3 regions of the Pseudomonas parafulva genome follow, and region 2 is predicted to be linked to each of the others. Evidence: riboswitches for the same ligand, from Rfam matches in the RefSeq annotation. Region 2 holds a riboswitch; each other region holds the start of a gene.
The links. Region 2 has a riboswitch for cobalamin ahead of cobW (cobalamin biosynthesis protein CobW). Riboswitches for the same ligand answer to the same signal wherever they lie in the genome.
Positions count from the first base shown of each region.

Region 1: it holds a riboswitch for cobalamin, as region 2 does, so the genes downstream of both, cobO (cob(I)yrinic acid a,c-diamide adenosyltransferase) here and cobW (cobalamin biosynthesis protein CobW) in region 2, are expected to answer to the same signal.
Region 3: it holds a riboswitch for cobalamin, as region 2 does, so the genes downstream of both, B2J77_RS10590 (CbtB domain-containing protein) here and cobW (cobalamin biosynthesis protein CobW) in region 2, are expected to answer to the same signal.

Region 1 is NZ_CP019952.1:3,435,723-3,440,404, reverse strand. It holds gene B2J77_RS15430 (C40 family peptidase) at 1-254, shown strand, start outside; gene B2J77_RS15425 (PQQ-dependent sugar dehydrogenase) at 261-1,577, opposite strand; cobalamin riboswitch at 1,731-1,951, shown strand; gene cobO (cob(I)yrinic acid a,c-diamide adenosyltransferase) at 2,071-2,682, shown strand; gene B2J77_RS15415 (cobyrinate a,c-diamide synthase) at 2,679-3,974, shown strand; gene bluB (5,6-dimethylbenzimidazole synthase) at 3,965-4,621, shown strand; gene cbiB (adenosylcobinamide-phosphate synthase CbiB) at 4,618-4,682, shown strand, end outside.
Region 2 is NZ_CP019952.1:2,226,968-2,231,649, forward strand. It holds gene B2J77_RS10060 (ATP-binding cassette domain-containing protein) at 1-1,307, opposite strand, end outside; cobalamin riboswitch at 1,598-1,811, shown strand; gene cobW (cobalamin biosynthesis protein CobW) at 1,911-2,978, shown strand; gene cobN (cobaltochelatase subunit CobN) at 2,982-4,682, shown strand, end outside.
Region 3 is NZ_CP019952.1:2,337,075-2,341,756, reverse strand. It holds gene B2J77_RS10605 (alpha/beta fold hydrolase) at 1-691, opposite strand, end outside; gene B2J77_RS10600 (LysE family translocator) at 712-1,335, opposite strand; gene B2J77_RS10595 (GNAT family N-acetyltransferase) at 1,470-1,949, shown strand; cobalamin riboswitch at 2,004-2,227, shown strand; gene B2J77_RS10590 (CbtB domain-containing protein) at 2,315-2,506, shown strand; gene B2J77_RS10585 (CbtA family protein) at 2,516-3,208, shown strand; gene B2J77_RS10580 (cobalamin biosynthesis protein) at 3,205-3,591, shown strand; gene cobM (precorrin-4 C(11)-methyltransferase) at 3,626-4,372, shown strand; gene B2J77_RS10570 (DUF1272 domain-containing protein) at 4,436-4,678, shown strand.

The sequences.
Region 1 (4,682 bases), 1.2 Mb from region 2:
GGGAGATGATCGGCATGCGTGCGCCTACTGTGGATGTGAAGTCCTTGCAGTCCGGTGACCTGGTGTTCTTCGCGACCAGTGGCGGTTCGCAGGTAAGCCATGCTGGTATTTATGTAGGGGACGGGCGCTTCGTGCATGCGCCCCGCACCGGCGGTACGGTGCGGTTGGACTATCTGTCAAACAGCTACTGGGCCAAGGCCTACCTGCAGGCCAAGCGGGTCATCCCACAAGGGCACCTGGCCCAGAACCCCTGAGCCCGATCACCGAGCTTTGCTGACGCGCCAGATGGTATTGCCCACATCGTCAGCTACCAGCACGGCCCCGTGGCCATCCAGGGCAACCCCCACGGGGCGGCCCATGGCTTGGCCGCTTTCATTCAGGAACCCATCGAGCACGTCCATGGGCTTGCCCGACGGCTTTCCCGAGGCGTCGAAGGGTACGAATATCACCTTGTAGCCGCTGTGGGGCTTGCGGTTCCAGGACCCATGCTGGCCAATCAATGCACCTGCCCCAAAACGCGCCGGCAACACACCCGGCCCGGCGAAGGCCAACCCCAGTGAAGCGGTATGCGGCCCCACGGCGTAGTCGGGTACCTGTGCCTGGGCGACCTTGGCAGGGTCCTGGGGCTGCACGCGCTCATCCACGTGCTGGCCATAGTAGCTATAGGGCCAACCATAGAATCCACCTGCTTGTACCGAAGTGATGTAATCCGGTACCAGGTCGCTGCCGATTTCGTCACGTTCGTTGACTGCGGTCCAGAGCGCGCCACTGTGAGGCTCCCAGGCAAGCCCGTTGGGGTTGCGCAGGCCGGTGGCGAACAGGCGGTGCTTTCCGGTGCTGGGGTCGATCTCCCAGATCGCGGCGCGCCCCTGCTCCTGATCGAGGCCGTTTTCACCCACGTTGCTGTTCGAGCCCACGGTGACATAGAGGCGCCGTCCATCGGGGCTTGCGATGACATTCTTGGTCCAGTGGTGATTCAACGGGCCGGCTGGCAGTGAGGTGACCACCTCTGCCGGACCGGTTACTTGGCGTGCACCGGGCTGGTAGTGAAAACGCAGCAGTTTATCCGTATCGGCCACGTAAAAATCGGTGCCTACCAGCGCCATGCCAAAGGGTGAGTTCAGCCCGTCGGCAAAGGTATGGCGGATTTCCGCAACGCCGTCCTGGTCCGCGTCGCGCAACAGGGTAATGTGATCAGGGCTGGGCACGGCGGCCCCCGCGCGTGCCATGACCCGCTTCATGGCCCATCCGCGGATACCCTTGGCGTCTTCGGGTTTGGCAGGTGCGTTGGTTTCTGCCACCAGCACGTCGCCATTGGGCAGCACATAGAGCCAGCGCGGATGGTCGAGGTCACCGGCAAAGCGCGACACCTGCAACCCGGGTGCAGCCTGGGGCATGCGTCCGGCGGGCCAGCCGACGGCTGGCGCGATGTTCACGGTGGGTAGCAGGGTTTTGGCAGGGGAGGGCAGCTGCGGTGTGGGGCCGCTGCCGTCGGCCACCGTATAACGCGCCCTTTCGCCGCAGCCACTCAAACCCAGGCTTACAACAAGTACAACAGGCAGTGCCACGCGGTTCATGGTCGGCGTCCTCGGCAGGTTCTATTGATTCAGAGGGTAGGGAATGCCGCGGGTTCATTCGCACAGGCGGCAGGGGCTGCATCGGCGGCTCGGCGATCGCTGCTGTGCCGCCAGGCGAGCCGCGTCGATTGACGCTCCGGGTGCAACCCTCTAACCTTCGCGCGTGTTTCAGGTGCCCCGCCAGCCACGTCTGGCCAGGGTGAAACTGGGAAGTCGGTGAGCGCCCGCAGGGTGCGATTCCGGCGCTGCCCCCGCAACGGTAGGTGAGAGACGGCCGCGCAGGGCCACTGGGTACGATCCCCGGGAAGGCGCGCAGGTCAGGGCCAGTGGCCCGCTCATGAGCCCGGAGACCGGCCTGATACTGCCAACGGCATCACGGAGGGTGATGCGCGGTGCACTCTGGCTTTGGCCAATGCCCCTGCGCGCGCTCCGTTTGCCTGCCCATTCCCTGACACGGCGCTCGATCGTGGTGTCAGCCAGCGGAGAACTTCCCATGAGCGACGCCACCGAGCGCGACGAACGCCATCTGGCACGGATGCAGCGCAAGAAAGCGGTCATTGACGAGCGCATTGCCAACTCCCCTAACGAATGCGGCCTGCTGCTGGTGCTCACCGGCAATGGCAAGGGCAAGAGCAGCTCGGCCTTCGGCATGCTGGCCCGGGCCCTGGGCCACGGCATGCAGTGCGGCGTGGTGCAGTTCATCAAGGGCCGCAACAGCACCGGCGAAGAGCTGTTCTTCAGGCGCTTTCCCGAACAGGTGCGCTACCACGTGATGGGCGAGGGCTTCACGTGGGAGACGCAGGACCGCCAGCGTGACATTGCGGCGGCAGAAGCGGCGTGGGCCGTCTCCCGGCAACTGCTGCAGGATCCTGCGGTGCAGTTCGTGGTGCTCGACGAGCTCAACATCGCGCTCAAGCACGGCTACCTTGATCTGGACCAGGTGCTGTCGGACATCCAGGCCCGCCCTCCCATGCAGCACGTCATCGTCACCGGTCGCGCGGCCAAGCCTGAAATGGTCGAGCTGGCCGACACCGTGACCGAAATGGGTATGCTCAAGCACGCGTTCCAGGCCGGTATCCGTGCCCAGAAGGGCGTCGAGCTGTGAGCCAGGCCCGCCATTGCCCCGCCGTTCTGATTGCCGCACCGGCCTCTGGCCAAGGCAAGACCACGGTCACTGCCGCGCTGGCGCGCCTGCACCGGAATCTGGGCCGCAAGGTGCGGGTGTTCAAATGCGGGCCTGACTTTCTTGACCCCATGATTCTCGAACGTGCCAGCGGTGCACCCGTTCGCCAGCTCGACCTGTGGATGATCGGTGCCGAGGAGAGCCGCCGGCTGCTCTGGGAGGCGGCAGGTGAAGCCGACCTGATCCTCATCGAAGGGGTGATGGGGCTGTTCGACGGCACCCCTTCGAGTGCCGACCTGGCGCGTCACTTCGGTGTGCCGGTGCTGGCGGTGATTGATGGTACGGCCATGGCCCAGACCTTTGGCGCGCTGGCCCTGGGCCTGGCGCGTTATCAGCCGGACCTGCCGTTTGCCGGAGTGTTGGCCAACCGGGTGGGCAGCCTGCGTCATGCGCAACTGCTCGAAGGCAGCCTGACGGAGGGCCTGCGTTGGTATGGCGGCTTGTCCCGCGAGCGCGGCATCGAACTGCCCAGCCGTCACCTGGGGTTGGTGCAGGCCAGCGAGTTGAACGACCTGGACGCACGTCTGGACGCTGCTGCCCAAGCATTGGGCGCCAGCTGCGATGCCGCGTTGCCACCGGCCGTCACCTTCGAGCCGGCCGATCCGCTATCCGCCCAGGCTACCTTGGCGGGTGTACGTATCGGTGTAGCCCGCGACGAAGCCTTTGCCTTTCTCTATGGCGCCAACCTGGACCTGTTGCGCCGTCTAGGCGCACAGGTGCAGTTTTTCTCCCCCCTGCATGATGCGCAGCTGCCCGAAGTGGACAGCCTGTACCTGCCCGGCGGTTACCCCGAGTTGCACCACCATGCCCTGGCGCGCAATACCTCAATGTGCCAGGCCATCCGCGCCCATCACGCCCAAGGCAAGCCACTGCTGGCCGAATGCGGCGGCATGCTGTATCTGCTCGACGCGCTGACCGACGTGGCCGGGGACAGGGTCGAGTTGCTCGGGTTGCTGCCAGGTGAAGCGACCATGCAAAAGCGCCTGGCGGCCCTGGCCCTGCAAGCGGTCGAGCTGCCCGAGGGCACACTGCGCGGCCATACCTACCACCACTCCCTGACCAGCACTGCGCTCAAGCCGCTGGCACGTGGGTTGAGCCCCAACGGCGGGCGCGGCAACGAAGCCGTGTATCGGCTGGGCCGCTTGACCGCGTCCTACGTGCACTTCTACTTCCCCTCCAACCCGGAGGCGGCCGCAGCGCTGCTTTGCCCATGAGCGAGCATGCGTTCAGCGACCAGGAGCGTGCCGCGGTCTATCGCGCCATCGGCGAGCGGCGCGACATGCGCCATTTCGTTCAAGGCGAGGTGGCGCCGCAGGTCATGACACGGTTACTCAGCGCAGCCCACCAGGCACCGAGCGTGGGCTTGATGCAGCCATGGCGGTTCATCCGCATCACCGAGCGGGCCTTGCGTGGGCGCATCCAGGCACTGGTGGAGGCCGAGCGGGCGTTGACTGCACAGGCGCTGGGCGAGCGCTCGGACGAATTCATGAAGCTCAAGGTAGAGGGCATCAACGATTGCGCCGAACTGTGGGTCGCCGCCTTGATGGACAACCGTGAGCCCCACATTTTCGGGCGCCGCACGCTGCCTGAGATGGACTTGGCCTCGCTCGCCTGCGCCATCCAGAACCTCTGGCTGGCCGCCCGTGCCGAAGGGCTGGGCATGGGCTGGGTATCGCTGTTCGATCCCAAGGCGCTGGCAGCGTTGCTTGGCATGCCCAGCGGCGCCAAACCCGTGGCCGTGCTGTGCCTGGGGCCGGTGGCGGCATTCTACCCTGCACCCATGCTGGTCATGCAGAACTGGGCCGAAGAACGGCCGTTGCACCAGATGCTGTTTGAAAACCGTTGGGGAGAAGGCGCATGAGCGTGGCGTTGCTGACCGTGGCCGGTGTGGCCCTGGATGCATTGTTCGGCGAGCCCCGGCG
Region 2 (4,682 bases):
AGCAGCATGCGTACATGGCTCTGATCCAGTGCCGGGTTGGCCTGTTGTACGTGTTCCAGCGCGCTTACGTCGGCCGACAACACGCTGCAGTGCTGGTCGAGCAGCGCCGTTTGGTCTGTGACCTTGAGGTGGCCTGCAGGCGCTGGCAACTGGCCGGCGATCATTTTCAGCAGTGTGCTCTTGCCGCTGCCATTGACGCCCGTCAGGGCACAACGTTGGCCCTGGCGCAGGCTGAGGTCGATGGGTACTTGTGTGCCATGCGGCAGGCGCAAGGCTTGCAGCAGTACCACCTGCCGCTGGACATTGGGCTCAAGCGTTGGCGTGTGCACGGTAATTTCGCAGGCTCTTTCGACCGCTTGCGCAGCGTCCCGCACCCTGTCGATCAGCTGTTGCCCGGCCGCCCGATGGCGTCGGCGCTGCTTGCCAAGCGTCGCCTGGCCGCCTTGCTGCTGGTGATCGAGCAGGATCTTGGCTTGGTTCACGCCCTTGGCCTTGCGCCCCGCCCGGGCCTGGGCTTTGTCCAGTGCCTGGCGTTGCTGTAGCTGGGCTCTGGCTTGCTGCTGCTGGGAGCGCTTGAGGTGTGCCAACTGCTGCACAGCTTGCGTGGTCTCGCAGCGCTTTCGTGCCTGATAGTGGCTGAAGTTGCCGCCATAGGCTTTCAGGCCCAGGCTTGACAGTTCGAGGATACAGTCCATGTGCTCGAGTAGAGAACGGTCATGGCTTATCACGAGCAAGCCGCGGTTCCAGGTTTGCATCATCGCCAGCCACTGCGTGCGACCGTGGTCGTCCAGGTGGTTGGTAGGTTCATCGAGTATGAGAAAGTCGGCCTCGCTCAACCAGGCGCCAATCAGCGCCACGCCCATGGCCTGCCCGCCGCTCAGGGTATGGACAGGGCGTTGCAGGTCCAGGTGGCCCAGGCCATGGCGGTGCAGCTGGGCGCGCAGGCGCTCGGGCGCATCCCAGCGCTCGCCGACGGTGTCGAAGTCAGCCGCCTCCACGCTGCCGAGTGCGATCCGTTCGAGCGCTGCGATCAAGGGCCCCATCTGGGCCAGATCGGCCACGGTCTTGCTGGTGTCGATCACCTGTTGATCGACAAGATGGACACGGCCCAAGCGCTGGCACGTGCCGCTGCTGGGTGAACGCCGGCCAGCGAGCAGTTGGCCAAGCAGGGTCTTGCCCACGCCGTTGCGGCCTACCAGGCCGGTCCGGGTAGTGTCGAAGGTCTGGGTGAGATCGGTGAACAGTGGCCTGCCATCTGGCAAGACCAGGGTGACGCTGTCCAGCGTCAGGATAGACGTAGTCGTCATGTGCAACTCCACAAATGCCGCGACATTTCCGGTGGCGACCGGAAAGTGAAGACTGGCCGTCAAGCAGACGGCGGCATCAATGGCGCATTGGACGAATACCTCATGAAGGGGAAGTGGGAAGGGTAGAGGAGGATGGTCAGCGCGTAAAGCGGGCAGGCGATGAAGAGAAAGGGTACTGCCTTGCACTTTATTCGTGGGTGGCGAGGGCGAGGGCGGGACGAAGGTCGCCGTCTGGCAGCAGTGCGGGTCCCCACAGCCTCGACAACGGTTGACCACCCGACAGCCACTGCGTAGCCTTGGCCGTTCGAGGTTCTCCGGCCAGGCCGGAGCTAAGACGGGAACGCGGTTCAAGCCGCGGCTGCCCCCGCAACTGTAGGCACCATTGATGGGTCGACACTGCCACTGCGCCAAGCGCGGGAAGGCGTCTTCCCCCAAGCCCGGTCCTGATGACCGTGCCTGGCGCAGGTGCAAGCCAGGAGACCTGCCTCGCAACGTTTTCGACTTTAAACCGGGCGGGGTGATCCGGTGGCGAACATGCCTGGCCTGTCTGGTCGGCGGCGCTCGTCCTGCATGCCCGCGCCATTCTGCCAAGGGCACTGCAACATGAAAACACTGGCCAAGCTCCCCGTTACCATCGTCACCGGCTTCCTGGGCTCGGGCAAGACTACCCTGTTGCGCCACATGCTCGACAACGCACAGGGTCGGCGCATCGCCGTGATCGTCAACGAATTCGGCGAGCTGGGCATTGATGGCGACATCCTCAAGCAGTGCAGCATCGGCTGCACCGAGGAAGAGGCCAATGGCCGGGTGTACGAACTGGCCAACGGTTGCCTGTGCTGCACCGTCCAGGAAGAGTTCTTCCCGGTGATGCGCGAACTGGTGGCGCGCCGCGGCGACCTGGACCATATCCTGATCGAAACCAGCGGCCTGGCGTTGCCCAAGCCGCTGGTACAAGCCTTCCAATGGCCTGAGATCCGCACCGCCTGCACCGTCGATGCGGTGATCACCGTGGTCGACAGCCCCGCCGTTGCCGCAGGCACTTTCGCCGCCTACCCGGACCAGGTCGACGCCCAGCGCAAGCTGGACCCGAACCTGGACCACGAGTCCCCCCTGCACGAGCTGTTCGCTGACCAACTGGCCAGCGCCGACCTGGTTGTGTTGAACAAAGCCGACCTGATCGATGCCGATGGCCTGGCCAAGGTGCGTGCCGAGGTCGCCGAAGAGCTGCCAGCGGCTGTCAAAGTCATCGAAGCCAGCAGTGGCAAGTTGCCGCTGGAGGTGTTGCTGGGCCTGGGCGCCGAGTCCGAGCAGCACATCGACGCCCGCCCGACCCACCACGATGCCCATCACGACGGCGATGACCATGACGACCATGACCATGATGCCTTCGATTCCATCTCCATCGACCTCCCCGAATCCGATGAGCGGGTGCTGATCGAGGCGCTCAACCAACTGGTGGTCGAGTACGGCATCCTGCGCGTCAAAGGCTTCGCCGCCATCGCTGGCAAGCCGATGCGCTTGCTCATCCAGGGGGTAGGTACGCGCTTCGACAAGCACTTCGACCGCGCCTGGCGCGCCGAAGAGCCGCGCGTCACGCGCCTGGTGCTGATCGGTCAGGACCTTGACCCCGCCCAGCTCGAAGCGCGTCTGCGCCACGCTCTGGGCGCCTGACCCATGCACCTGCTGCGGACCCAGCCCGGCGGCTTCGTGCCCGACGACAGCATTGCCGACCTCGGCCAGACGCCAGCCGAACTGGTCATCCTCTGCAGCGGGGATTCGCACCTGGCCTTGCTCGCCGACAGCGCCGAGCAGCTGCCCGGCGACTATCCCAGCTTGCGCCTGGCCAACCCCATGCAGGTGCAGAACCACGCTTCGGTCGACCTTTATGTCGATCAGGTCTTGCAGCACGCCAAGGTCATCCTGGTGTCGCTGCACGGCGGCGTGGGGTACTGGCGCTACGGTGTGGAACAGTTGGTTACGCTCGCCGAGCGCGGCGTGCACGTGATTCTGGTGCCCGGCGACGACCGTCCCGACCCGGAACTGACCGGGCTTGGGTCCGTGCAGGGGGCGCAAGCCGAGCAGTTGTGGCACTACCTTCGCCAGGGTGGCAAGGCCAACGCACTCAATCTGTTCTACTACCTTGCCAGTCAGTGGCTGGACCGTGACTATCCCTGGGCCGAGCCGCGGGCGTTGCTTCGCACGACGGTTTACCACCCTCAGGTGGGCAGTGGGGCGCTGGAGGACTGGTACCCGCACTGGCATGCCGATCATCCGGTGGCGCCGATACTGTTCTATCGCTCGCACCTGCAAGCAGCGAACACGGCTTTCATCGATGTGTTCTGCCAGCGCCTGCAGGCAGCAGGTTTGAACCCGTTGCCGATTGCGGTGGCCAGCCTGAAGGAAAGCGCCTGCCTGGAACAGGTCGAAGCATGGCTCGACATGGTCGGCGCCGAGGTTGTGCTCAACACCACGGGTTTCGCCCTGTCCAGCCCGGAGCGTCCTAACCTGCGCCCCCTAAGACGAGACATACCCGTGTTGCAGGCCATTTGCGCGCAGGACAACCAACCGGGTTGGGAGGCCAGCGAGCAGGGCCTCGGCGCACGTGACCTGGCCATGCACATCGTGCTACCGGAACTGGACGGCCGCATCATCACCCGGCCGGTCAGCTTCAAGGACATGGCCTGGCACAGCGAACGCAGCCAATCGGATGTGGTGTGCTACCGCGCCCACCCCGAGCGCATGGATTTTGTGGCCGAGCTGGCACGGCGCTGGGTGACCCTGGCGCGCCAGCCCAATGCGCACAAGCGCGTGGCGTTGATCCTGGCAAACTACCCCACGCGCGATGGGCGCATCGGCAATGGCGTGGGCCTGGACACGCCGGCTGCGGCGCTCAATATCTTGCGTGCGCTGCGCACTGAAGGCTATCCGGTCAGCGAGCTGCCCGAGAGCGGTACCCAGTTGATCCATCAATTGCTGGGCGGTGTGACCAACGACCTCGACCAGATCGACCAGCGGCCCTGTGCCCAGAGCATGAGCCTGGTCGATTACCAGGCGGCATTCGACCGCCTGCCGGACGCCAACCGCCAGGCGGTACTGGAGCGCTGGGGGCCACCGGAGCAGGACCCGATGTTCCGCCAGGGCCGTTTGATGGTGGCAGGGGTGCGCATGGGGATGACCTTCGTCGGCATCCAGCCTGCTCGCGGCTATCAGGTAGACCCCAGCGCCGTTTATCACGATCCGGACCTGGTGCCACCCCATGGCTACCTGGCGTTCTATTTCTGGCTGAGGCATGTGTATGCGGCCGACGCTGTCATCCATGTCGGCAAGCACGGCAACCTGGAATGGCTCCCGGGCAAGGGGGTAGGGCTGTCCGAT
Region 3 (4,682 bases), 110 kb from region 2:
TACGCGCCAGGCTCGACCACAGGTGGGACGGATAGCTACTGAAAATGTCCACTTCGCGGCTTGGACGGCACTTGAGTATTACACCCCCTTCGCCTTCGGCGATCGCGTGCGCCACGTAGGCCTGCAATGCCGCGTCGGTCCAGCCTTTGAAAATGCCCCGCCCTTGCAAGGAAGTCATGGCTGAGGGGCGGTCCGGCCAGGTGCTGCGCCTGCCGGCCGTTTTGCGCGCCAGCGCATGGTGCCGATTCAACCCGAAGCAGGCGGCCAGCTTCATCGAAAACAGCATGCGCCGGCTGAAGATCACCGGGTCGAGTAGCACCGCGCGCTCGAACAGCTGCTGCTCATTGGCCAGCAGCAACCCGGTGAGCACTCCACCGAAGCTATGACCGATGGCAAGCCGGGGTACGTTGCCATACTCAGCCACGTGTGCGCTGAAGGCTTCGGCGGCCAGCGCGGCCGTGCGGTTCCAGCCACGGAATGGGCCGCCGTGGTCACTGTCCCCATGCCCCTGGACGTCGCTGAGCCAAAGATCGAAGTGCAGCCCCAGGTGCATCAGCAACGGTTGATAGGCCAGCGAGCAGAACCCGTTGCCGTGCAGAACGTGCAGCAGGGGTCGCCCTGTAGGCTCGCTGCGCCAGCCGCGCAGGGTGAACCCTTCGCTACAGTCGTGGGACCACGGTGTCAGTTGCATGATGGGCGCTGCCTTCTGCATCAAGGGTGAAACGCCGATTCTACAAACAGCAGCGGGTAGAGAGAAATGACCAGCAGTGCAGCCATCAGGACATTGAACAGCATCAGCCAGCGCGGGTTCTGCAGCAGACCGCGCAGCGCACTGCCGAACATGACCCATACCCCCACGCTGGGCAGGTTCACCAAAGCGAACAAGGCGGAGATGACCACCACGTTCGCGACGTAGCCTTGCGCCGGGGTATAGGTGGTTATTGCGCCGATGGCCATGACCCAGGCCTTCGGGTTGACCCATTGGAAAGCAGCCGCAGCCCAGAAGCCAATAGGCTTGGGCTCTGCCGCAGAAGCGGTGCCAACCGGCCCTGAGGTGGCGATTTTCCAAGCCAGGTAAAGCAGATAGCCCGCTCCGGCATAGCGCAGTACGGTGTAGAGCGCAGGCCAGGCCTTGAACACCTCTCCCAGGCCCAGGCCGACGGCAAGCACCATGACCATGAACCCTACGCTGACGCCCAGCGCATGTGGCACCGAGCGGCGCACACCGAAATTCACGCCCGAAGCCAATAGCATGGTGTTGTTGGGCCCAGGAGTGATGGAAGAAACGAATGCGAACAGGACGAAGGCGATCAGCAGGTCGAGCGAGGCGAGCATGACGGGTATTCCACTGGGTTCAGGAAAGGGTTCACACTAGCCCAGTGCACGCTTCACCCTTGCAGTACAGATACAGAGAATTTTGCAGATACACATAGCTGTACCACTCGCAGCCGATAAAGGATAAGCGTTCGATGAGTCTTGTAATTCGCCCTGCCCTACGCACTGACGCCCAACAGATTCTGGATTTCATTACCGAATTGGCCGAGTACGAGCGCGCCCGCGACGAAGTGCTGGCCACTCCCCAGGACATCGAGCGCAGCCTGTTCGACGCAGGCAGCACCGTTCATTGCCTGATGGCCGAACGTGAGGGCCGTGCGATTGGTTTTGCCATTTACTTCTACAGTTACTCGACCTGGCTTGGGCGCAATGGCATCTACCTGGAAGACCTCTACATCACCCCAAACGACCGTGGCGATGGCGCCGGACGTCAGTTGCTCAGGCACATTGCCAAGCAGGCGGTTGCCCAAGGCTGCGGCCGTCTGGAATGGAGTGTGCTGGATTGGAACGAGCCGGCCATTGGGTTTTATGACGCACTAGGGGCGCAACCGCAGAACGAGTGGCTACGGTATCGGCTCGATGGCGAGCGGCTAATCGCCTTCGCTCAGCAATGATCGAGCGCTTACCCGCCTCGCCTGTGCATTTGACGCAGCGCAGCGCTCGTGCTTCTCTATCGCATTGCGTCAGGTGCCCCAAGAGGGTGAAACGGGAAATCGGTGCGTCGCAGGCCTGTCAGGCAGGCTTTGACTATTCCGGTGCTGCCCCCGCAACGGTAAGCGAGTGAGGCGTCTTTACCACTGTGCCAGGAGATTCGGCATGGGAAGGTGACGCTGCCCAGGAGATACACTCCTCCTCGCAAGCCCGGAGACCGGCCTGGCGTCCATCAACACCCCGCGGTGGGCGGGCGCTGTCGCATTCCTGCAGGTATCGCCTGCAGCTGCCGCGCCTGCCCGTCCCCAACACGCAGAGGAAGGCGCCAATGCCCGTCACAACCCGTCCGCACGTTACCAGTATCGTTGCCCCCGTATCTCTCAGCCAACGCATTGTCGTCGCTGTGAGCGCCAGCCTGCTGGGCTTGTGCCTGGTCTACTTTGCCGGCTTCTCGCACATCGAAGCTGTTCACAACGCTGCGCATGACACCCGTCACAGCGCCGCCTTCCCCTGCCACTGAGTGCCACCCATGATCACGCACATTGCCCGTACGGCGGGCTTCAGCGGACTGCTGGCGGCACTGCTGCTGACCGTGCTGCAAAGTTTGTGGGTCAGCCCGCTGATCCTGGAAGCGGAGACATACGAGGCATCGGCCCCGGCACATGCCCATGCCCATGCCCAAGATACCGAGGCTGCCCATGAGCACAGTGACGAGGCCTGGTCACCCGAAGAGGGTTGGCAGCGCACGCTCTCGACCACCGGCGGCAACCTGGTCGTGGCGGTGGGGTTCGCTTTGATACTGGCTGGCTTGTACAGCCTGCGCCAACCGCGCACCACGGCCAGTGGTGCTGCCTGGGGCCTGGCCGGTTTCGCCGTGTTCTGCCTGGCGCCCACGCTCGGGCTGCCGCCGGAGCTGCCGGGCACCGCTGCGGCGGACTTGGCGCAACGCCAGGTCTGGTGGGCTGGCGCCGCGGGTGCCACGGCCGTGGGCCTGGCACTGCTGGTATTTGCCCGCCACTGGGCCTTGAAGGGGGTGGGCGTCATTGTCCTGCTGCTGCCGCACGTGATGGGTGCTCCTCAGCCTGAAGTGCACCAGAGTTTGGCTCCAGCGGCGCTGGAGACTCAGTTCCAGCTGGCGTCCTGGCTCACCAATGCAGCATTCTGGCTTGCCCTTGGCCTGATCAGCGCAGCGCTGTATCGCCGCTTCAGCCGACCAGAGTGAAGCCGTTCTACGTAGGGTTTGGCTGCCGCAGGGGTTGCCCGATGGACAGCTTGTTGACCTTGCTCGAACAAGGCCTCGCCCAGCGAGGCCTGGACCCTGCGCACCTTCACGGTATCGCCAGCATCGATCTCAAGGCGCACGAGCCAGGGCTGCATGCACTGGCCAGCCACCTGGCGCTGCCCTTGGTGTTCTACCCTGCACCGCACTTGAATCGCTTCGAAACGCATCTGAGCCATCGCTCAGCCGTCGCCTATGCGCACAGCGGGTGCTGGGGCGTGGCAGAGAGTGCAGCGCTGGCCATGGCTGACCAGTACAATGGCGACCCGCAACTGCTGGTCACGCGTCGAACGCTGGGCCCTGCGACCCTGGCCATCGCTCACTGATCCCGCTCACCCTTGTCAATCATTCAGGAATACCATGACGGTTTACTTCATCGGCGCCGGCCCCGGCGACCCCGAGCTGATCACGGTCAAGGGGCAGCGCCTGATTCGCACCTGCCCTGTCATCATCTATGCCGGCTCTCTGGTCCCCCTTGCCGTTCTGGAAGGCCACTGCGCCGATACCCTGATCAACAGCGCAGAGCTGCACCTCGAGCAGATCATCGATGCCATCGAGTGCGCCCATGCGCAGGGCAAGGATGTCGCGCGTGTGCACAGCGGTGATCCGAGCCTTTATGGCGCCATCGGTGAACAGATCCGCCATCTGCAGCGTCTTGGCATCGACTATCAGATTGTGCCAGGCGTCACCGCCGTGGCTGCCAGCGCCGCGTTACTGGGATGCGAACTGACCTTGCCCGACGTCGCCCAGAGCGTGATCCTGACCCGCTTCGCAGACAGCTCGCCCATGCCAGCCGGCGAGCAGCTGGAGGCGCTTGCGCGCCATGGCACGACGCTAGCCATTCACCTGGGGGTCAAGCACCTGGCACGCATCGTCGAACAGCTACTGCCTCACTACGGTGGCGACTGCCCCGTTGCCGTGGTCTACCGCGCCACTTGGCCGGACCAGAATTGGGTGCGAGGCACACTGGACGACATCGTCGAGCGCGCCACTGTCAAAGGTTATCGCCGCACCGCGTTGATTCTGGTGGGCCGAGTACTGGGCGACACGCCATTCGCCGAATCGGCCCTTTACCGTGCGGGGCATGCGCACCTTTACCGCGTCTAGCTTGCCAGCCAGTTCCGGTCCGGAACACACTGCGTGCAGACAGTCCCGACAGGAATCACGCTTATGCTGGAATTGCGCCCCAACTGCGAGTGCTGTGACGCCGCCCTGCCCGGTGACAGCCTCGATGCCTTCATCTGCTCCTTCGAGTGCACCTTTTGCCGAGGGTGTGCGCAGGAACGTTTGCAAGGTCGATGCCCCAACTGCCAGGGGATGCTTGCAGCTCGACCCGCGCGGATTGGCAAATCTTTGGTTGAGCACCCTGCATCGTCAGCACGCGTAAGTAAAGTACACACAGCGTGTAGCTGATCTT